One region of the Ochrobactrum sp. PL_is501 genome, then DNA from elsewhere that is predicted to be linked to it. Evidence: riboswitches for the same ligand, from Rfam matches in the RefSeq annotation. Region 1 holds a riboswitch; each other region holds the start of a gene.
The links. A riboswitch is a leader RNA that binds a small molecule or an ion and turns the genes downstream of it on or off. The one in region 1 is predicted to bind cobalamin.
Positions count from the first base shown of each region.

Region 1 (7,018 bases):
GATTGAGAACCAGCAGCATCAGGTTGGCGACGAGAAGGCTCGCCACCAGGCCCCACACCAGCGTGGCGTTGGTCACGAAGAGAAGGGGGCCGGGTTGCAGGCCAAACTGCTGAAAACCGGCAAGCATGATTGCCGCCGTCGCAGTGGTAGGCAGGCCAAGTGTCAGAAGCGGCACGAGGGTTCCGGCTGCCGAGGCGTTATTGGCCGCTTCCGGTCCCGCCACGCCTTCGATAGCGCCCTTGCCGAATTCTTCCGGATGTTTCGAGAACTGCCGTTCCGCCGAATAGGAAAGGAAGCTCGACACATCGGCGCCGCCTGCCGGCATGGCCCCGATCGGAAAGCCGATGGCGGTGCCGCGCAGCCACGGCATCCACGAGCGTTTCCAGTCATTCCTGGTCATCCAGACGGAACCCTTGACGGCGATGACCTCATCTTCAGGGCCGAGCTTCTTCGACACGACCGCCAGCGTTTCGCCGATGGCGAACAGCGCGACCGCAAGTGTCGTGACATTGATGCCGTCGAGCAGGTTCGGGGTCCCCATGACGAGACGCGCCTGACCGGTCAGCTGGTCGATGCCGATCAGTCCGAGCGCAAGGCCGATGAACAGCGAGGTCAGGCCGCGCAGCGTGGAATCGCCGAAGGCCGCTGAAACCGTCATGAAGGCGAGCAGCATCAGCGCAAAATATTCGGACGGACCGAAGGACAGGGCGAATTTCACGACCCACGGCGCCACGAAGGCCAGCGCCAGCGTGGCGATCAGGCCCGCGATGAACGAGCCGATGGCAGCTGTTGCAAGTGCGGGGCCGCCGCGTCCGGCGCGGGCCATCTTGTTGCCCTCCAGCGCGGTGACGATGGAGGCGCTTTCGCCCGGCGTGTTGAGCAGGATCGACGTGGTCGAGCCGCCATACATGCCGCCGTAATAAATGCCCGCGAACATGATGAGCGAGCCGGAAGGGTCGAGCTTGTAGGTGACGGGCAGCAGCAGCGCGACGGTGAGTGCCGGGCCGATTCCGGGCAGCACGCCGACGGCTGTGCCAAGCGTGACGCCGATCAGCGCATAAAGAAGGTTCGACGGTTCAAGCGCCACCAGAAGTCCGTTGGCGAGAAGTGCGACAGTATCCATGAAAGCGCTCCGTCCCTAAACGAATTGTTCAAGCCAGCCGGACGGCAGCGACAGCTGCAGGCCGCGCGCAAAGATGAACCAGATCACGAAGGCGAAGACGATGCCGACGGGAACGCTGATCCAGAATTTGCGATAGCCGAAGCCGCGTGCGGTGGCTGCGAAAAGCAGGCCGGTAGACAGGGAAAAGCCGACGGTCTTCATCGTCAGCATCTGGATGGCAAGACCGCCGATGATCCAGGCCATCGGGGCGATTTCCTGATGCTCACGCTCGGGAAAATCGCCGCGAAGCGCCTCGAAAACCGTCCAGATCGCAAGGCCGAACAATCCGGCTGCGACAACATAGGGAACGGTTTTCGGACCGACCGGCGAATAGCTCGTCACATCGTTTCCATAGGTTGTCGACCAGGCGATGGCGATGGCGACAGCTGCAAGAACAAGGGCGATGACAAGAGCGGCGAAATCTGGCGCCGCCCTTTCGGGGCGGCGCGCTTCCTGCTGGTCTGATCCTGTCATTTGACGAGGCCGATTTCCTTGAGGATGGTTTCAGTTGCGGCAACGTCCTTGGCAAGCTGCTCCTTGAACGCCGGACCGGCGAGATAGGTATTCGCCCAACCCTTGTCCTTGAGTGCCTTCTGCCAGGATTCCGACTTCACCATCTTCTCGATATCGGCATTGATGGCGGCTTCCTGTTCGGCAGTGATGCCGGGAGCCGCACCCACCATGCGCCAGTTCTGGATCGAAACGTCCACGCCGCCTTCCTTGAAGGTCGGGGCATCGATGCCTTCCACGCGCTCGTCGCTGGAAATGCCGATGATGCGCAGCGTGCCTGCCTTGATCTGGGCTTCGAACTCGCCGTAGCCGGAAATGCCGACAGTCACCTGATTGCCGAGAATGGCCGCAAGCGCTTCGCCGCCGCCGGAGAAAGCAATGTAATTGACCTTGGTCGGGTCGACGCCTGCCGCCTTGGCAAAAAGACCAGCGGTGATGTGGTCGGTGCCGCCGGCAGAACCGCCGCCCCATGAAACGGAGCCCGGATCAGCCTTCAGCTTCGCGGCAAGGTCACCAAGGTTCTGGATGTCGGAAGAAGCCGGTACGACGATGGCTTCATATTCGCCCGTAAGACGCGCAATCGGCGTGATGGCGTCCAGCGTGACCGGCGATTTGTTGGTCAGGATAGCGCCGACCATGACATAGCCGCCAACGATGAGCTGGCTCGGATCACCCTTGTTCTGGTTCACGAACTGCGCGAGGCCGATGGTGCCGCCAGCGCCCGGAACGTTGATGACCTGCACGCTGCCGGAAATCTTTTCGTCCTGAAGCGCGCTCTGCATCGTGCGCGCCGTCTGGTCCCAGCCGCCGCCCGGAGCGGCAGGCGCGAGCACCTTGTAGTCTTCCGCGGAAGCAGAGCCTGCCATAGCCAACGCCGCCACCGACGTCAGGGCCAGAATGAATCTACGCATATGTCCTCCCAAATGGAATATATGCCGCCCTTCGGCGGACCTCCCCAAGTCCCGCTCCTCTAGCGGGAGCAAACTACATGGAGATTAGCGAAAACAAATTCAATAGGCCAGCATATGCGACAATAGTTTGGCCGCTATTTCAGCAACGCACCTGAAAACGGCACGCCAAAATAGCCGACGGGATGCGCTTGACGGCGACGCCATGCCGACGTAATAGTATAACGACGGTTCCCCGACCGAGAGCGAAGGGGATTAATAGGGAACACGGTGAGGACGACCCGAAAAGGGGCCAAGACCGTGGCTGCCCCCGCAACTGTAAGCGGATTGCCGTTCATCCTCGTGACGTTGAAAGCGTCATGCCACTGTGCCGGAGAAGCGCGGGAAGGCAGATGAACAGCAGATATTCGTGAGCCAGGAGACCTGCCGTCTAGTGTTGTCCATTGTCACGGGCGGGGATGCCCGGAGCAGGAGCCGGTTATGACAGATTTCCGCGTCGCAGGACGCATTCTTCCATCGTCATCGCATGATTTCGACATGTCCCCGGATATGCCTGTCCGCCTTCCGCGCCGGATTTTTTCCGTCGCCTGACAGGACTTTCTTCTCTCAGTTACATCGGGGATATCCATGAAAATTTTCGGCAAAATGCCGTTTCATCTCGCTATTTGTGCGGCTACATTTCTCGCTGGCGGCCTGGTTGCACAGGCGGCGGAAACGCACTATCCGCTGACGTTGAAAAATTGCGGCCGCGAGGTCACGTTCAAACAGGCGCCCACCCGTGCCGTCGCTGTCGGCCAGAGCACCGCGGAGATCCTCTACAGCCTTGGTCTGGGCGACAAGCTTGTCGGGACCGCTGTCTGGTTCGGCCCTGTTCTCAAGGGCTTCGAGGAGGTCAATGCCAAGGTGAAGCGGCTCGCCGATAACGATCCGAGCTTTGAAAGCGTTCTGGCGGAAAAGCCGGAAATCGTGACGGCTGATTTTCAATGGCATGTCGGCCCGACGGGTATTGTGGCGAAGCCCGAACAGTTCGAGGAACTGGGCATTCCCGCTTACACATCGCCGTCCGATTGTGTCGGCAAGGACAATTCCGGTGGCGGCGACGGCGTTCGCACGGCAGCGTTCAAGATGGACATCGTCTATCAGGAAATCACCGAACTGGCGGAAATATTCAATGTGCAGGATCGCGGCCAGAAACTCGTCGTCGACCTGAAAGCCCGTGAAGCGGCGGCTCGCAAGAAGATTGCTTCCGCTGATGGAAAACTGTCGGCTGTCGTCTGGTTTTCGAGCGCGCAGGTCGATGCTGACCCTTACGTCGCGGGCAAGTTCGGCGCACCCGCCTATATTCTTTCAGCGCTCGGCATCAGGAATGTGATCGACAGCGAAGAAGAGTGGCCAACGGTCGGATGGGAAACGATTGCGAAATCGAACCCGTCGATGATTGTGGCCGCGAAGCTGGATCGCCGTCGCTACCCGGCTGACGACATCGCCGTCAAGCACCAGTTCCTCGACAGTGATGCGGTCACGAAGCTGATGCCTGCGGTGAAGGACAAGCATGTCTTCGACATGGATGCGCAATCGATGAGTACTTCGCTTCGCGTGATCGAAGGCATCGAGACACTCGCCGCCAATATCGCAAACTCGGATTTGAACAAGTGACGGCGCGGGCAGCAACAGCGGGCTTCAAGCAAAAGGGGAGGGCACGCTCCGGCGTGCTCTTTCTGGCCTTTTCTCTTGTCCTCCTGCTTTTTGCCCTTTGGCTCGGTGCCGCGATAGGCGAAACGGCGATACCGCTCGATGTGGTTGCGAAAACCGTGGCCAACCGGCTGTGGAACGCCGGATATGCGCTTGAGCCTATCGATGAAGGGATTGTCTGGAGCTATCGCCTCAGCCGTGCGGTCATCGCTGCATGTTGCGGCGCGTCGCTCGCAATATCCGGCGTCATCTTGCAGTCGCTGCTCCGAAATTCGCTTGCCGATCCTTATATTCTGGGCATTTCGGCTGGCGCTTCGACCGGGGCGGTCAGCGTTGCCATCCTTGGCGTCGGAGCTGGCGTGCTGACGCTGTCGCTGGGTGCGTTTATCGGGGCGATTATTGCTTTCGGCCTCGTGTCCCTGCTGGCGCTACGGGCCGGACGCGGCAGCAGCGCAATCATTCTCGCCGGGATTGCCGGTTCGCAGCTTTTCAATGCGCTGACCTCGTTCATTGTCACCAAGGCCGCAAATGCTGAACAGGCACGCGGCATCATGTTCTGGCTTTTGGGCAACCTTTCCGGCGTGCGCTGGCCGGACGTCACACTTGCCCTGCCTGCCTGCCTGATCGGCCTTGTCATCTGCCTGTGGCATGCGCGTGCGCTCGATGCATTTACCTTCGGAACCGAATCCGCCGCTTCGCTCGGCATACCTGCGCGGCGCGTCTATGCGGTGCTGATCGGTGTCAGCGCCATGATGACGGCGGTGATGGTTTCCATCGTCGGTTCTGTCGGCTTTATCGGCCTTGTCATACCCCATGCAGCGCGCATGGTGGTTGGGGTTCGGCATGGCAGGCTGCTGCCTGCGGCGGCACTCATCGGGGCAATCTTCATGATCGTCGCCGACATCCTGTCGCGCGTCATTATTCCGGGGCAGGTTCTCCCAATCGGCGTCATCACGGCCCTGTTCGGTGCGCCCGCCTTCGCCCTGTTGCTTGGACAAAGGAGGGCTGCGTCATGATCCTCTCGGCCCACAATGTCGGCTGGTCGGCAGGCAATGTCGAGATTTTATGCAATGTTTCACTGGACGTGGCGGAAGGGGAGTTTCTTGGCATCATCGGGCCGAACGGTTCGGGAAAGACCAGTTTTCTGTCGCTGCTGTCCGGCGTGCGCCGGTGTCGCGTCGGCGAGGTGAACCTCTGCGGCACGCCGATCAGCAGTTTCAGCCACCGCGAGATTGCACGGCAACTGGCGCTGGTCGAGCAGCAGGCGGGTACGACAGACCGTATTACGGCGCGTCAGGCCGTCGAACTGGGGCGGACGCCTTATCTTGGGGCGCTATCGCCGTGGTCGGCGGAAGATGATGCAATCGTTGACCGGGCGCTGGTCAATGTCGATATGGCTCATCTGGCGGGCCGCTACTGGCACACGCTCTCGGGCGGCGAACGGCAGCGTCTGCATATAGCTCGCGCTTTGGCGCAGGAGCCGCAGATTTTGCTTCTGGACGAGCCGACCAATCATCTTGATATCGGGCACCAGATCGGGCTGCTGGATCTGGTTCGCCGTCAGAAGCTGACAGTCGTGGCCGCCTTGCATGACCTGAACCACGCCGCGATGTTTTGTGACCGGATCGCGGTGATGGATAAGGGAAATCTCGTCGCGTTGGGCACGCCGCGCGAGGTGTTGCAGGAAGGGCGGATCGCGGAAGTTTTCGGTGTCGAAGTTGATATCGAATATCATGGCATCGATGGTTGCCACATTCGTTATCGGGCGCCGAACCGGTGTTCTCCGAAACTCCGATATTCAGCTTGATCGGGGCTGGGGCGACCGCATCGCGGTCGCCGCTGGCCGTTATCGTTTTTCATGCGTACGTTCTAATAAATATGGTAACAAATAGGATTATAAAACAGAATTAACTAATGTATTTATACCTAAAATATAGCTAACATCATGATAAGTTGCGCTTTTTATTCAGTTTAATCACAGTAATTTGACCTGTTTTATTGACGATCTGTTTCCATTCCGTTGACGATCGGGGTATAAGGCCTCAGCGCATCAGGAGATGTACTCGTATGCAAAGCCTCGGCCTGCCTACAAGATGCATGGCAGAAGGACAGAAGAGATCATGCTTTGATTTGTTCCGTCATTCACGGTCCTGATATGCGGGTCGTTTCGGTTTTACGCCGGAAAGATCCGTTTTGAATAAAGAAACATTATTGGCATGTTCACATTAACAGAGCATGCGGCGAATGCATTTTATTCAATAAATTACTCTATTTATAAAGAGCGGCGGCTTTTCGTTTGGAAAAGCCGCCGTTATTTTATCAGGGATATTGGGCGCCGGTGACGGTGAGATAGACCGCGTAAAGCGACTTCGTCGCGGCGATGAAAAGCCGGTTACGGCGCGGCCCCCCGAAGGTTACGTTGGCGACTGTCTGCGGCGTCCTGATCTTGCCGAGGAGCGTGCCGTCCGGGGAGAAACAGTGCACGCCATCGCCGGCGCTGGTCCACAGGTTGCCGCCCATGTCGAAACGGAATCCGTCCGGCAAGCCATTATCGATGGTGCAGAATACCGCGCCGCCGGTAACGCGCTTGCCGCCATCCGCAATGTCGAAGACGCGGATATGGCGTGGCGCGTTCTCGTCGTGGCTATACGCGCTGTCGGCAACATAGAGCCTGGTTTCGTCCGGGGAAAAGGCGAGGCCGTTCGGCTGGTGGAAATCGGTGATGATTGCATCGAGTTCGCCGGTT
Region 1 is NZ_JBVPGR010000035.1:83,110-90,127, forward strand. Features, by position in the region: gene AC0TOF_RS11640 (tripartite tricarboxylate transporter permease) at 1-1,123, opposite strand, end outside; gene AC0TOF_RS11645 (tripartite tricarboxylate transporter TctB family protein) at 1,139-1,636, opposite strand; gene AC0TOF_RS11650 (Bug family tripartite tricarboxylate transporter substrate binding protein) at 1,633-2,583, opposite strand; cobalamin riboswitch at 2,792-3,025, shown strand; gene AC0TOF_RS11655 (ABC transporter substrate-binding protein) at 3,208-4,236, shown strand; gene AC0TOF_RS11660 (FecCD family ABC transporter permease) at 4,233-5,288, shown strand; gene AC0TOF_RS11665 (ABC transporter ATP-binding protein) at 5,285-6,079, shown strand; gene AC0TOF_RS11670 (SMP-30/gluconolactonase/LRE family protein) at 6,592-7,018, opposite strand, start outside.

Region 2 (7,018 bases), on a different contig from region 1:
TCTGCGCTTTTGTCGAAGCGCTCATCTGGCGAACGTCGTCGCCATGAAGGGAAATTTCGCCCCGCGAAGCCACAAGTCCCAGAATGGCGCGCAACAATGTCGTTTTTCCGGCACCGTTGGGTCCGATCAGCCCGATGAATTCACCACCATGAATATCGAAACTTGCATTGTTGAGTGCCACCTTGCCGCCAAGCGTAACGGAAAGATTTTTTACCGAAAGCGATGTCATATGAGCTGCCTCCGGTATTTAAACACCAGCCAAAGAAAGAAGGGCGCACCGATGATCGCGGTCAGGACGCCCAGTTTCAGTTCCCGTCCCGGCATGACAATGCGCACCAAGATGTCCGCCGCCAACAACAATGCGGCGCCACCCATTCCGCTGGCAACCAGCAATCGTGATGGGCGCGCACCAACCAGCGGACGTAAAAGATGCGGGACCACCAGTCCCACAAAACCGATTGCACCGGCAACAGCAGTGGAAGCCCCCACGCAAGCTGCGGTTCCCAGCACCGCAAAGAGTTGCACGCGAGCCAGATTGACGCCCATCGTGGCCGCAGCATCCGCACCCAATGTCAAACTGTCCAACGACCGCCCGAGCGCCAGCAGCAACGCCCAGCCAATCAGGATAAACGGCGCGGCGAGAACCACATGGGTCATTGATCTGTCGGCCAGCGATCCCAGCATCCAGAAGACGATTTCCATTGCCGCAAACGGATTGGGCGAAAGGTTGAGCGCCAGCGCCGTCAATGCACCGGCAAGGCTCGTTACTGCGACGCCAGCCAGTATGACGGCGAGCGTACCGGCATTGCGCCCCGCCAGAAGCTTGACGAGAAACACCGAGACAAAAGCGCCTGCCAATGCGAGCAGCGGCAAAGCCAGCGGAAACAGAAGCGACAGGCCGCTATAGATAGCGATGACAGCACCAAATGACGCGGAGGCGCTCACCCCCAGCAAACCGGGTTCTGCGAGCGGGTTCCGCAAATAGCCCTGCAAGGCAGCACCGGACAATCCAAGCGAAGCTCCGACAAGGAGCGCGAGCAATGCCCGGGGCAGACGAATTTCGCGCATGACCAGTACGATCATTTCGCTGTCATTGCCGAAAAGTGCCTTGAGACTGTCGGCAATACTGATAGCAGCGGGACCCGTCAGCAACGAAACCACGAAAAGCAAAGCCACGAGCAGGGCGAGCCCGACCAGCAGAAGATAGAAGCGGTTCCGTTCAGTCACGCGCCGCCTCCGCGAGTTCTGCCACGGCTTCGACGCTGAATGGCCCACCGCACACGGTCAGATTATCTGCTATCGTCACCGCCCTCGCCTGTTTTTCCAAAGCCCGCAATGCCGGGTGCTCGAAATTCTCGAAAGCCAGCGCAGGCGCACGATCCCTGGAACTGCGCACCAGAATGTCCGGCTTCTCAAGCACCAGCTTTTCCAGCGATAGCGGAGCAGAACCACTGACGCCTGCCTTGTCGGCCAGATTATCAAGCCCTGCAAGGCGCACAGCTTCATCGACCAGCGTTCCCCGGCCTGATGTGTAACTATTGGCATAATAAAGTGCGACCGTCTTGTGGCGAGCAGGAGGCCGAATTGCCGCCAAGGCAGCTTTCATTTTATCGATTTCCCTGCGCGCTTCTACCTGTCTTCCGAGCAGCTCACCCATGCGACGCAGATGAACTTCTATATCCCCGAATGAGCGGGCGGGTGCGAACTCTTCCACACGAACGCCAAGCCTCCGCAATAGCCCAACCGTTGCCCTCGATGAGAAGGTTCCCGCCAGCACAAGATCAGGTTTCATCAGAAAGACTTCCTCCGCCTGTGCGTGATTGACCGGCATCTTACGGGCTTTCGCAGCCATGACGGACAGCTCCGGGTCCTGCGACAAGTACGAAACCGATTCTAGCTGCCCCTCATCTGCCAGCAGCAATGCCAGCTGATCGGTACATACGTTGATGGAAACGACGCGTTGGGAATTTTCCGCCGCGTCTGCTGGATTTCGAGCAAAAAGGGCCAGCCCCGCCGCGAGGCAGAAGCTGGTGATCCATTGTGCGGATGCCCTTTTCATTCTCTGTTCAGCCTCAGAAATTCCGGGTCAATCCGATATTGATGGTACGTCCCGGTGCAATATAGCCAGAGCTGGTCTGATAATCCTTGTCAAAGATATTCTCGACCGAGAGCTTCAACTGCGATTGGCTGTCGATGGAATAAAGTGCCACGAAATCAGCGGTCACATAGTCTCCCAGCTTCTTGCTATTCGCAGCATCGGCATAGCGCGAACCGCCATAAATCAATCTTGCCGTCAGATCGAGCTTTTCAATCGGCATGAAGTTGATCTCGGCCGCAGCCTTGAAACGTTCACGATAAGGAAGGTCCCTACCTGTATCCTCATCGACTGGCTGTTTGAGATCGATCGAGCCCTTGACGCCCCAGCGATCATCAAAACGATGCGCCAGCGTGGCCTCGAATCCGGTAACTTTCGCACTGGCGATATTGTAAGGCAAATAGGATGGCGCCGTGCTCATGATGGCATCGCGCAACCACGTCTGATAAAATGCCATATCGAGACTGGTCGAAGCCGTAGCCTGCCAGTTCAAGCCGACTTCATAGGATCGGGACTTTTCCGGTTGCAGATCGGGATTGGCGAAACCAGGATAATAAAGTTCGTTGAACGTCGGGGCCCGAAAACCCGTGGCATAGGATGACCGCAAAACCAGATCCGGCAAAACCTCATAGCTCGTACCGAGATTGTAGGTCACGACATCACCGAACTGACTGTTGTGGTCGTAACGCAGTCCGCTATCGACGCGTAGCGCCTCGTATTCCAGCGAGTACTGGCCAAATATGGCAGCCAGATCGCGACTGGTTTCATCATAGGCAACCGTGGTGTTGATCTCCTCCCGATAGGCTTCCACACCAGCAGTCACGATATGATTGGCATTGCCTGTGTCGAAACTCTTCTCGGTCGACGCAAAGACCCCATAACGCTTGGTTTCAAACCGGTCAGACCCGTTCACGCCCTTGCGAAAATTACGGCTGCTGTCAACGCCGGTGCTGAATTCCAGCGTAGACGACCAATCCGCTGAATGATCGATGCGCGTTCCAAGCTTGCCGGCAAATGCCGTGCTGTCGGCCTGGTTCGGAGATGGTGCCTTGGCATCATATTGGTTCCGTCCCCGGCTGAAGAGACCGTCGGCATAGATTTTGCCCCAGTCGAAATCTTTCGACAGCGCAAAGTTGAACGATCCTTGCAGAAATCCGTCGCGATCCGGCTCATGGCCATAAGCGTCCGGCGTCGTGAAATCATAGCCTTGCGTGCCTGTGATCGCCGCACCAAAAGCATAGTCGATGCCGTCGCTGCTTCGCCCCTGAACGGACCCGGACACATACCCGCCCCAGGGATGGCTGACACCGGTAGAAAGACTGCCGCACCAGGAGCGCTCACCGCAAGCTCCACCTTGCCTGGTGATGATATTGATTACCCCACCCATCGCATCAGCACCATATTGCGCAGAATGGGCACCCTTTGCGACCTCAATGCGATCAATGGAGCTCAAGGGAATATTCGCAAGCGCCGTGGAACCGGACGTAGCCGATGCGGTGCGTACGCCATTAATTAACACGACCGTCTGCTTGGACGACATGCCGCGCATATAAATATCCGAAGATGCGCCCTGCCCGCCATTCGTCTTTATGGAGATGCCGCTATAGGATTTCAGCAAGGATTGCAGATCGGGAGCGGCTGAACGCTCGATATCCGCTGAATCGATGACCGTCACGGACGATGTCGAGCGCTGGAGCGAAGACGCGCGGCGCAATGGTGTGACCACGATTGTGTCGAGAACCACAACGTCATCGCCGTCCGGCAGATTTTGTGCCGATGCCGTGGATGACAGCGCAAGAATACTGGCCGATGCCAGCAGAACTGATGATTTCAAAAGGTGCATTTTTCCTCAACCCGCCGAACCGGAGATCCGGCTTTTCCTCGCACCGCAGGTTGAAGTGATCGTGGCGCAAAACGCCCTTCTTCCCGACGGCAACATTTCAACAATGTCACCGCCACGGACAGCCGCGCCTGGACACACCCCGTATCCATGCATGGGTGACAGGATACGGCAGGTCTCCTGACTTCCGGGTCATCGCCTTACCTCCGCCTTCCCGATCGCACGCTTGCTTTCAGTGGCTTTCACCGCTTGCGCGGCTGTGGAGGATAGCTCTCCGGTTACAGTTGCGGGGGCAGTCGCGGCATCGGCCAGAATGGCTTCACCGTGTTCCCTTTTCATCCGCCTGAACAGCGGAACCGTTTCCTGAGAACTGCGATAGCAACATGGTTAAGGATTCGCAACTCAACTAAAGCGCAATCCGGCACAGAAAACTGAATCACATTCGCAAGGAATGGACTCAGCCTCCTGTTTTCAAAGAATTTTCCTATCGCAGAAATGCGCGAAAACGCTGGAGCGCGAAATAGAACAGCACACAACCAATGACGATGAGAGCCAGAAATTGCGGCCAGACGACGCCCAGTCCCGCTCCGCGAAACAGGATCGATTGCGCCAGAATGACGAAATGCGTGTTCGGCGCGGCCAGCATGATTGTCTGGATGATCTCGGGCATGCTCTCGCGGGGTGTTGTCCCTCCCGAAAGCACCTGCAGCGGCAAAAGCACCAGCATCAGCAGCATACCGAACTGCGGCATGGAACCAGCCGCCGTTGCCAGAAAAATGCCAAGGCTGGTCGTCGCAAAAAGCTGTAGTGCCGCGCCAACGAGAAACAGCGATATCGACCCATAGATCGGAACGGCAAGCAGGCCCTGCACCACAAAGACCAGTGCAAAAGCAGAAGCAACCAGCACGACCAGCCCCATAGACCATATCTTGCTGACCATGATTTCAACGGGCGTCACCGGCATCACCAATAGATGCTCGATGGTTCCGTGTTCGCGTTCTCGGATAAGGGCAGCACCTGTCAGGATGATCGAGAGCATCGTTACGGATGAAATCACGTTGTTGATCGCGCCGAACCAACCCTTGTTCAAATCCTGATTGAATCGCGCCCTAAGATTGAGTTCCACCGGCGCTTGCGCGCTACCGCGATAACGATTGAGAAACTCGCTCACCTCACTCGATACAATCGACTGCACATAGCCGCCACCGGTAAAGGCCTGGCTCATCCGGGTCGCATCGACATTGAGCTGGATTGTCGGCGAACGGCCAGCCAAAAGATCGCGCTGGAAATTCGGCGGTATGTTCAGTGCAAATGTATCAAGCCCTTCATCCATCCGGGCATCCATTTCATAGGACGAAATCAGCTTCGGGGGCACGAAATACGGCGGGTAAAAAGCCGTTGTTATCCGGCTCGACACCGGTGACTGATCTTCATCAACAATCGCTATCGCCGCATTGTTGAGGGTTTCAGGCATCGCCTTGGACGCTGTGTAGATGGCAAGTGTAAAGGCATAAACGATCAGGATCAGCAACATCGGATCGCGCGCAAGACCGCGCAGTTCCTTCACGCCAAGCTGGAATATGTTGGATATCCGCATCTTAGCTCGCCTGTTTCTTGAGGAGAACAATGGCGAGCGCCATAAGTACCGGCACCGCTATCACTAGGGGCAACAACGAACCCGCGAGATCAGCAAACCCCAGTGCCTTGGAGAAAACGCCGCGCGAGATGGTTACAAAATAGGTCGCCGGATAGATTTTGCCGATAAACGCACCCGCGCCTTGCAGCGACGATACGGGATCAATGATACCAGAATACTGTACAGCCGGAATGAGGGTCAGAAGCGCGGTTCCGAAGATCGCGGCTATCTGGCTGTTCATGAAGGTGGACAGAACCAGCCCCATGCCGGTTGCGACCATGACGTAGAGCAGCGCGGCCAACGCATAAGTAGGGAAGCTCCCAGTAAACGGCACCCGAAAAATAAAGACCGCAAAGGCTGTCAGCATCAGGAAATTGAGAAACGCCAATCCGATGTAAGGCAATTGCTTGCCAAACAGAAACTCGAATTTCGTCACCGGCGTCACGTAAAAATTGATGATCGAACCCAATTCCTTTTCGCGAACGACACTCAGCACTGCCAGCATCGCGGGGATCATGAGAAGCAGCAGCGGAATGACCGCCGGGACCATGGCCACGAGGCTTTGCACATCGGGGTTATACCGGTAGCGTATCTCCAGATTGAAACTGCCGCTGCTCGCCGCGCTGCCATAAAGCTCGCGGGCCTTCTGTGCCAGCCAGCTGGCATGCATGCCCTGGACATAACCTTTGACTGTCTCGGCCCGCGTTGGCATCGCGCCATCGATCCAGGCCGCGACTTCGACCGGGCGTCCGCGCATGACATCTGCGCCGAAATTCGGCGGTATCTCGATAGCCAAACTGATCTCGCCATCACGCATCCGCCGGTCCAGATCGTCGTAGTCGGTCAAGGGAGGCTGTTCGGAAAAATAGCGCGAACCGGCGATCTGCTGCGTATAATCGCGGCTGATCGTCGTATCGTCACGGTCCAACACCGCAAACTTCAAATCCTCGACATCCAGATTGATCCCATAGCCGATAACGAACATCAGGATAACGCTGCCGAGGATCGCCAGCGTAGCGCGGATCGGATCACGTTTCAGTTCCAGCGCCTCACGACGCGTGTAGGCCAGCATGCGCCGCAAGTCGGGCAACCAGCTTGAAGCTTTCTTTGGAGGCAGTTCATCTATCTCTGCAGTTTGATCCGGCAGTGCTGCTGGCGCTTGCACGGGCTGCTCTGTCTCGCCAATCGCATCCTGAAGATAGGCTACGAAGGCCTCCTCCAAAGTTTCCGCATGGCGACTTTCCGTAATCGCCTTCGGCGTATCGCTGATCAAAACCCTACCAGCATGCATCAGCGAAATCCGGTCGCAAAGTTCTGCTTCATTCATAAAGTGGGTAGAAACGAAGATCGTCACATTGTCCTTGCGCGACAGATCGCCGAGGATTTGCCAGAAAGCATCACGTGCCACCGGGTCCACACCAGATGTGGGCTCATCAAGAATGAGAAT
Region 2 is NZ_JBVPGR010000040.1:109,408-116,425, forward strand. Features, by position in the region: gene AC0TOF_RS20070 (ABC transporter ATP-binding protein) at 1-229, opposite strand, end outside; gene AC0TOF_RS20075 (FecCD family ABC transporter permease) at 226-1,227, opposite strand; gene AC0TOF_RS20080 (ABC transporter substrate-binding protein) at 1,220-2,059, opposite strand; gene AC0TOF_RS20085 (TonB-dependent receptor domain-containing protein) at 2,073-3,938, opposite strand; cobalamin riboswitch at 4,089-4,311, opposite strand; gene AC0TOF_RS20090 (ABC transporter permease) at 4,420-5,532, opposite strand; gene rbbA (ribosome-associated ATPase/putative transporter RbbA) at 5,534-7,018, opposite strand, start outside.
Region 2: it holds a riboswitch for cobalamin, as region 1 does, so the genes downstream of both, AC0TOF_RS20085 (TonB-dependent receptor domain-containing protein) here and AC0TOF_RS11655 (ABC transporter substrate-binding protein) in region 1, are expected to answer to the same signal.

Region 3 (7,018 bases), on a different contig from region 1:
AGGTTGAGGCCACGTCGAAAAGTGCCTGATGGGACAGGCCAAGCTTTTCAGCGAGCACGAAGGCTTCGCTCACTCCAATCATCGATATGCCGAGGATCATGTTGTTGCATATCTTTGCGGCTTGTCCGGCGCCATCGCCGCCGCAATGGACGATTTTCCCGGCCATGGGTTGCAGGATAGGCTCTCCGCGCTGGAAAGCATCGTCACTGCCCCCGGCCATGAAAGTCAATGTGCCCGCAGAAGCACCGCCCGTGCCGCCCGAAACCGGCGCATCGATGGAAAGGTGGCCATGAGCGGCTGCCAGTTCATGCGCCTTGCGAGCCGAATCGACGTCGATCGTCGAACAATCGATAAAAAGCGAACCCTTGCGGGCCTTGGGCGCAATGTCTTCATAAACCGAGATAACATGCTTGCCTGCGGGCAGCATCGTTATGACCGCATCCACGTCGGCGGCTGCTTCTGCCGCGCTTGCCGCAATTACGAGGCCGTTGGCCTTTGCTTCTTCCAGATGCTGCGGCAACAGATCGAAGCCCAGCACCTTATGACCGGCCTTGACCAGATTGGCAGCCATCGGGCCGCCCATATTGCCGAGGCCGATAAATGCGATTGTGGCCATGACAAAACCTCCCTTGCTGATTGTTGCGCTTCAACGGCCGATCATGTGACGGGCGATGATAACGCGCATGATTTCGTTGGTGCCTTCAAGAATTTGATGAACGCGCAGGTCTCGCACCAGTTTCTCCACGCCATAATCGTGAAGATAGCCGTAACCACCCAGAAGCTGGAGAGCCTCGTTCGCGACGTTGAAGCCGGTGTCGGTCACGAAGCGTTTGGCCATGGCCGACCATTTGCCGGCGTCGTGGGTCTTGCGGTCGAGCTTGCTGGCGGCCGTATAAAGAAGCATGCGCGAAGCGGCCAGTTCCGTTTCCATGTCGGCCAGGCGGAACTGCAACGCCTGAAAGCGATCCAGCGTTTGCCCGAAAGCCTTGCGCTCGGCGCTATATTCCAGCGCCTTGGTGGTTGCGGCTTGCGCGCCGCCTAGCGAACAGGCGGCAATATTGAGGCGCCCGCCGTCGAGGCCGGCCATCGCGATTTTGAAGCCGACGCCTTCATCGCCGAGGCGATTCTCCACCGGTACGCGGCAGTTGTCAAAAATGACCGTGCGGGTCGGCTGGGCGTTCCAGCCCATTTTATGCTCGTTGGCACCGAAAGACAGGCCCGGTGCATCTTTAGGCACAACAAGCGTGGAAATGCCTTTCGGACCGTCCTCTCCGGTACGCACCATCGTGACATAGACGTCAGTCGCACCGGCACCAGAAATGAACTGCTTCGCGCCGTTGACAATATAATGGTCGCCATCGCGCACGGCTCGGGTCTTGAGTGCCGCCGCGTCGGAACCGGAACCGGGTTCTGTGAGGCAGTAGCTCGCCAGCCAGTTCATCGAGGTCAGTTGCGGCAGGAGGCGCTGGCGCTGGTCCTCATCGCCGAAAGCGTCGATCATCCACGCAGCCATGTTATGAATGGACAGGAAAGCCGAAAATGTCGGGCAAGCCGTGGCAAGAGCCTCGAAGATAAGCACTGCATCGAGCCGTTTCAGCGCCGAGCCGCCGACGTCTTCCCGCACATAAATACCGCCCATGCCGAGCGGCCCGGTCTCACGCAGGATGTCCACCGGGAAATGCTTGTCGCGATCCCATTGCAATGCATCAGGGGCGACGCGATCGCTGGCGAAGGCGCGCGCCATATCCTGAATGGCAAGCTGTTCTTCGTTCAGTTCGAACTGGTTCTGGTCGGCAGCATCCATGGTTTCCTCCCTATGAGCACCGCTTTCATGGTCCGACTAGAGCATAAGAGCAGGATGCTGCCAACGCTCCAGTGGAATAATGTTGCTCACATTTGTAATAAACTGATGCGCATTTTTGCATAGACGCGTACCGGTCGGGGTCCCGTTGCCAGCGGGATCAGATTAAGCTACGCAGCAGTCGATGGCACGCGCAATCATGTTTCAGGGAACCGGTTCAGACGTCGGCAAGAGTGTTCTTGTCGCCGGGCTTTGCCGCCTTGCGCGCAATCGTGGACTGAAGGTACGCCCGTTCAAGCCGCAAAACATGTCCAATAATGCCGCTGTCAGCGATGACGAGGGTGAGATCGGTCGTGCTCAATGGCTGCAGGCGCTGGCTTGCGGCGTGCCGTCCTCGGTGCATATGAATCCGGTTCTGCTGAAGCCGCAGACGGATATGGGCAGCCAGGTTATTGTTCAGGGTCAGATGCGGGGCGAAGCGCGTGGGCGTTATTACCAGGAGTTGAAACCGCAGCTCATGGCTGCGGTCATGGAATCATTCGCCCGAGTCAGCGAATGCGCAGATATTGTGCTGGTGGAAGGTGCTGGGTCGCCCGCTGAAATCAACCTTCGCGCGGGCGACATTGCCAATATGGGATTTGCGACACAGGCTGGTGTCCCTGTTGTTCTCGTCGGTGATATAGACAGAGGCGGCGTGATTGCCTCTCTGGTCGGCACCCACACGATTTTGCCGGAAGAAGACCGCGCCATGGTTCGCGGTTTTCTGATCAACAAGTTCCGGGGCGATATTTCGCTTTTCGATGACGGTCTTGAAGCAATCACGCGGTTTACCGGCTGGCGCTCATTTGGAGTGGTTCCGTGGATGGACGCGGTATCGCGGTTGCCTGCCGAGGATTCGGTCGTTCTGGAGCGGGCTGCGCGCGCAGACAAAAAGGCGCTTGTCGTCGCAGTGCCGATGTTGCCGCGTATTGCCAATTTCGATGATCTCGATCCGCTAAAGGCAGAACCCGATGTAGAGGTGGTCATGGTGCCGCCAGGTTCCAGTCTGCCTGCGGATGCGGGACTTGTGGTGCTGCCCGGCACAAAATCTACGATAGCCGACATGCGGGCGTTACGGGATAATGGCTGGGATCAGCAATTGTCTGCCCATGTGAAGCGGGGTGGCCATGTGTTGGGCATTTGCGGCGGGTTTCAGATGCTTGGTCGCCACATTAGCGACCCTGCCGGTATTGAGGGGGATGCGCGGGGCATCTATGGTCTCGGGTTTCTCGATATCGAAACAGTTATGGAGCCTGAAAAAGTGGTCCGCAATGTGCGGGCGACCTCGCTTCTTCATAATACTCTGCTTGAAGGTTATGAAATTCATATCGGTCGCACGACCGGGCCAGATATGACACGGCCTTTCGCCCGAATTGGCGAGCACGATGATGGAGCCATATCGCCGGACGGACGCATCATGGGGACTTATCTGCATGGCGTGTTCAATGCGGACGAATTTCGTCGGAAATTTCTGCACAGTCTCGGGGTGCATGGCAGTTCAGTGAACTATCGCGCCGGTGTCGAGGCTGCACTGGATGAACTGGCCGAAGGGCTGGAAGCGTGTCTCGACATCAATGCGCTGTTTGACTTGAAATAAGCTCTCCAATTGTCGGCTGCGATTGACGCCGATAGGGGGAAAGCCTAGTGTCCAAAGTCATGCAACAGGTCTTTGTCGGGACGAATCCCGGCGATACCAAAAGGGAATGCGACGGACGGACCCATTCCGGGCGTCTTTATCGCAGCCGACCCCGCGACTGTAGAGCGGAGAGGGAAGAAGCAAACCGGACAAACCGGTAACCACTGGAAGCTGAGAGCTTCTGGGAAGGTCGCTTCGATCCCCACGACCCGCGAGCCAGGAGACCTGCCTGTTGCGTGAGGGCATTGAGCCCGAGCCCCATGGGAGGTTTTTCCCTGCTGCCTGCACGGAGGTTGTCATGGCTGCACGAACTCAAGATACTGTTTCCAACATACTCGCAATGCCGCTCGCTGCCCGACTGAGCACAGCTGTCGCTTCACTGCTCCTCGGCGCGTTCCTGATTTACGGCGTAGGGCTTGCCCATTCCGACACGCTGCACGATTCGGCACATGACACGCGCCATTCCTATGGTTTTCCCTGTCACTGAGCAGTTTGACATCTTTCGGAATTGAAGTTGAACAAGGCTCGATGCCGCACGGCTAGAGTATTTCCCGTTTTGATTGAACCATTGGAAATGTTCTATCTGGTTGGTTTTATGCGCGTCTTGTTCCGAAAACCGTATTGAGGGACAGAAATGTTGATCCGTTATTTGTTGGCGACACTGGCCGCCGGTCTTCTGGCCGGGCTGCTGGTCACGCCTGTTATGTATCTGAAAACAGTGCCTTTGATCCTGCAGGCCGAAACCTACGAAGAGGCTGGTGGTGGCCACAGCCATGGCGAGACGGAAGCTGCGCCTCACGATCATGGTGCCGCTCCTGCAGATGCTGGAGAAGAAGGAGCGGAGCTGCCTTTTGGACGGCTGAGCAATACGATTCTTGCCAATCTCGTGGCCGGGGCCGGTTTTGCCCTGCTGCTTGGCGGGCTAGCCCTGCTTATCGGACGTCGCATCACGGTGCAGAATGGTATCTATTGGGGTGTTGCGGGTTTCTTCACAGTCGCATTTCTGCCTGCGTTGGGACTGTCGCCAGAATTGCCGGCAATGCCTGCGGCGGATCTGGTCGAACGCCAGCTCTGGTGGACTACAACCGTGGTGCTGAGCGGCCTCGGTATCTATCTCATCGCTTTGCGTCAGGAAACCTTGGCGAAGATATCGGGGCTGGTGCTGATCATGGCGCCGCATCTTTATGGTGCTCCGCATCCAGAGGATATTTCGTCGCCAGTTCCCTCGCTGCTTGCTTCGCAATACGCGGTCGCTTCGCTGGCGACGAACCTGTTCATGTGGGCGGTGATTGGTCTCGCGCTTGGCTGGTTCATCCACCACTATGCATCGTCCGAGATTGGAGGCTGACGAAAATGGCTTCGCCCGGAAAACTGGTTTTGGTTCTTGGCGGAGCCCGTTCGGGTAAATCGTCTTATGCCGAGAAAATGATCGAATCCTCGGGGCTCAAGCCGCTTTATCTGGCAACAGGGCGCGCCTTCGATGAGGAAATGGAAAACCGCATTGCCATTCATCGCGACCGGCGTGGTTCCGAATGGCAGACTGTGGAAGAGCCGCTTGATCTCGTCGGCGCACTCACATCGCATGCTGCCGCCGACCGGTTCGTGCTGGTCGATTGCCTGACCCTGTGGCTGACCAATTTGATGATGGCCGAACGCGATATAGCGACAGAGACGGCAAATCTGGTCGTGATGCTGCCAAACCTCGCCGGGCCAGTCGTTTTGGTTTCAAACGAAGTTGGACTTGGCATCGTGCCGGAAAATCGTATGGCACGGGAATTTCGCGATCATGCAGGCTTTCTGCACCAGGCAGTGGCTGCGATCGTGGACGAAGTTTATTTCATGGCGGCAGGGCTGCCGCTCAAGATGAAGGGATAAATCAATGCAGGGACAAAAAATTCCCGCAACCGTTATCACGGGTTTTCTCGGATCGGGCAAAACGACGATGATCCGCAATCTATTGGAAAACGCCAATGGAAAACGCATTGCATTGATCATCAACGAGTTTGGCGATCTCGGTGTCGATGGCGGTATTCTGAAAGGCTGCGGTATCGAGACATGCCGCGAGGAAGATGTGATCGAGCTCAACAATGGCTGCATCTGCTGCACTGTTGCCGATGATTTCATCCCGACAATGACCAAGCTTCTTGATCGTGCTGATCGTCCTGACCATATCGTGATCGAAACCTCCGGCCTTGCCTTGCCGCAGCCGCTGGTCGCGGCCTTCAACTGGCCGGAAATCAAGACGCAGGTGACGGTCGATGGCGTGGTCACGGTGATCGATGCGGCAGCTGTTGCAGAGGGACGTTTTGCCGATGATCATGACAAGGTTGATGCACAGCGGGCATCAGATGAATCTCTTGATCATGAAAGCCCCTTGGAGGAACTTTTTGAGGATCAGATTCACGCCGCTGACCTTATTGTTCTCAACAAGGCCGATCTGATCGATGCCTCAAGGCTGGACAGCGTTAAGGCGGATGTGGCCGAACGTTCGTCGCGCCGGGTGAACATGGTTCCTGCAAGCTTTGGCAAGCTTGGAGCCGATGTTCTACTGGGCCTCGGTGTCGGCACAGAAGACGACATCGCTAACCGCAAGTCGCATCATGAAATCCATCATGCGGATGGACATGAACACGATCACGATGAGTTCGAGAGTTTTGTCGTCGAAACAGGTTCTGTCGCCGATCCCAAATTATTCACGGAAAAGCTAAAAGCGGTCATCGCGGAACATGACATTCTTCGTCTGAAGGGCTTTGTCGATGTGCCGGGAAAGCCGATGCGTCTGGTGGTGCAGGCGGTCGGTCCCCGCATTGAGCATTATTTCGACCGTCCATGGGGCAAGGATGAAACGCGCTCCACGCGACTGGTTGTCATCGGATTGCACGATATTGACGAAGCAGCGATTGCCCAAGCGGTGAAAGACGCCGCCTGATGCATCTCCTGCTTGCCCAGAAAGGAACGATCAGCGACGGCAATGAGGCCGTCGATCTCGGCCAGACGCCGGGAGACATATTGTTCCTTTCCGCCGCCGATACAGAACTGGCCAGTCTGGCGCAGGCGCACAAGCTTGCGCCTGCGCTGCCAAGCTTGCGGCTGGCCAATTTCCTGAGCCTCACCCATCCGATGTCGGTAGACGCTTATGTGGAGCGCACCGCGCGGCACGCAAAGCTGATTGTGGTGCGCATCATTGGGGGCGAGACTTACTGGCCTTACGGGCTGGAGGCTCTGCATGCCTGTGCTGTCAATCAGGGCATCAAGATTGCAGTATTGCCGGGAGACGATAAGCCGGACCATGGGCTGGACCGTTTTTCGACGATCTCCGCCCAAGAACGAAATGAACTCTGGCAGTATCTGATCGAAGGTGGGGCGGCGAATACGGGGGCATTTCTTCACTATTGCGCTGCACTGATTGCCGGTTCAGAGAAGCCGGAGAGTGCCGCACCTCTGCTCAAGGCCGGTCTGTGGTGGCCGGGAGAGCATGTCGCGTCGCTGGACAGCATCCGCACGCAGTGGGGCGATGCAAAGGCACCTGTAGCTGGCATCAT
Region 3 is NZ_JBVPGR010000040.1:61,798-68,815, reverse strand. Features, by position in the region: gene mmsB (3-hydroxyisobutyrate dehydrogenase) at 1-616, opposite strand, end outside; gene AC0TOF_RS19890 (isobutyryl-CoA dehydrogenase) at 647-1,804, opposite strand; gene AC0TOF_RS19885 (cobyric acid synthase) at 1,986-3,437, shown strand; cobalamin riboswitch at 3,487-3,723, shown strand; gene AC0TOF_RS19880 (CbtB domain-containing protein) at 3,775-3,963, shown strand; gene AC0TOF_RS19875 (CbtA family protein) at 4,111-4,824, shown strand; gene cobU (bifunctional adenosylcobinamide kinase/adenosylcobinamide-phosphate guanylyltransferase) at 4,830-5,351, shown strand; gene cobW (cobalamin biosynthesis protein CobW) at 5,356-6,405, shown strand; gene cobN (cobaltochelatase subunit CobN) at 6,405-7,018, shown strand, end outside.
Region 3: it holds a riboswitch for cobalamin, as region 1 does, so the genes downstream of both, AC0TOF_RS19880 (CbtB domain-containing protein) here and AC0TOF_RS11655 (ABC transporter substrate-binding protein) in region 1, are expected to answer to the same signal.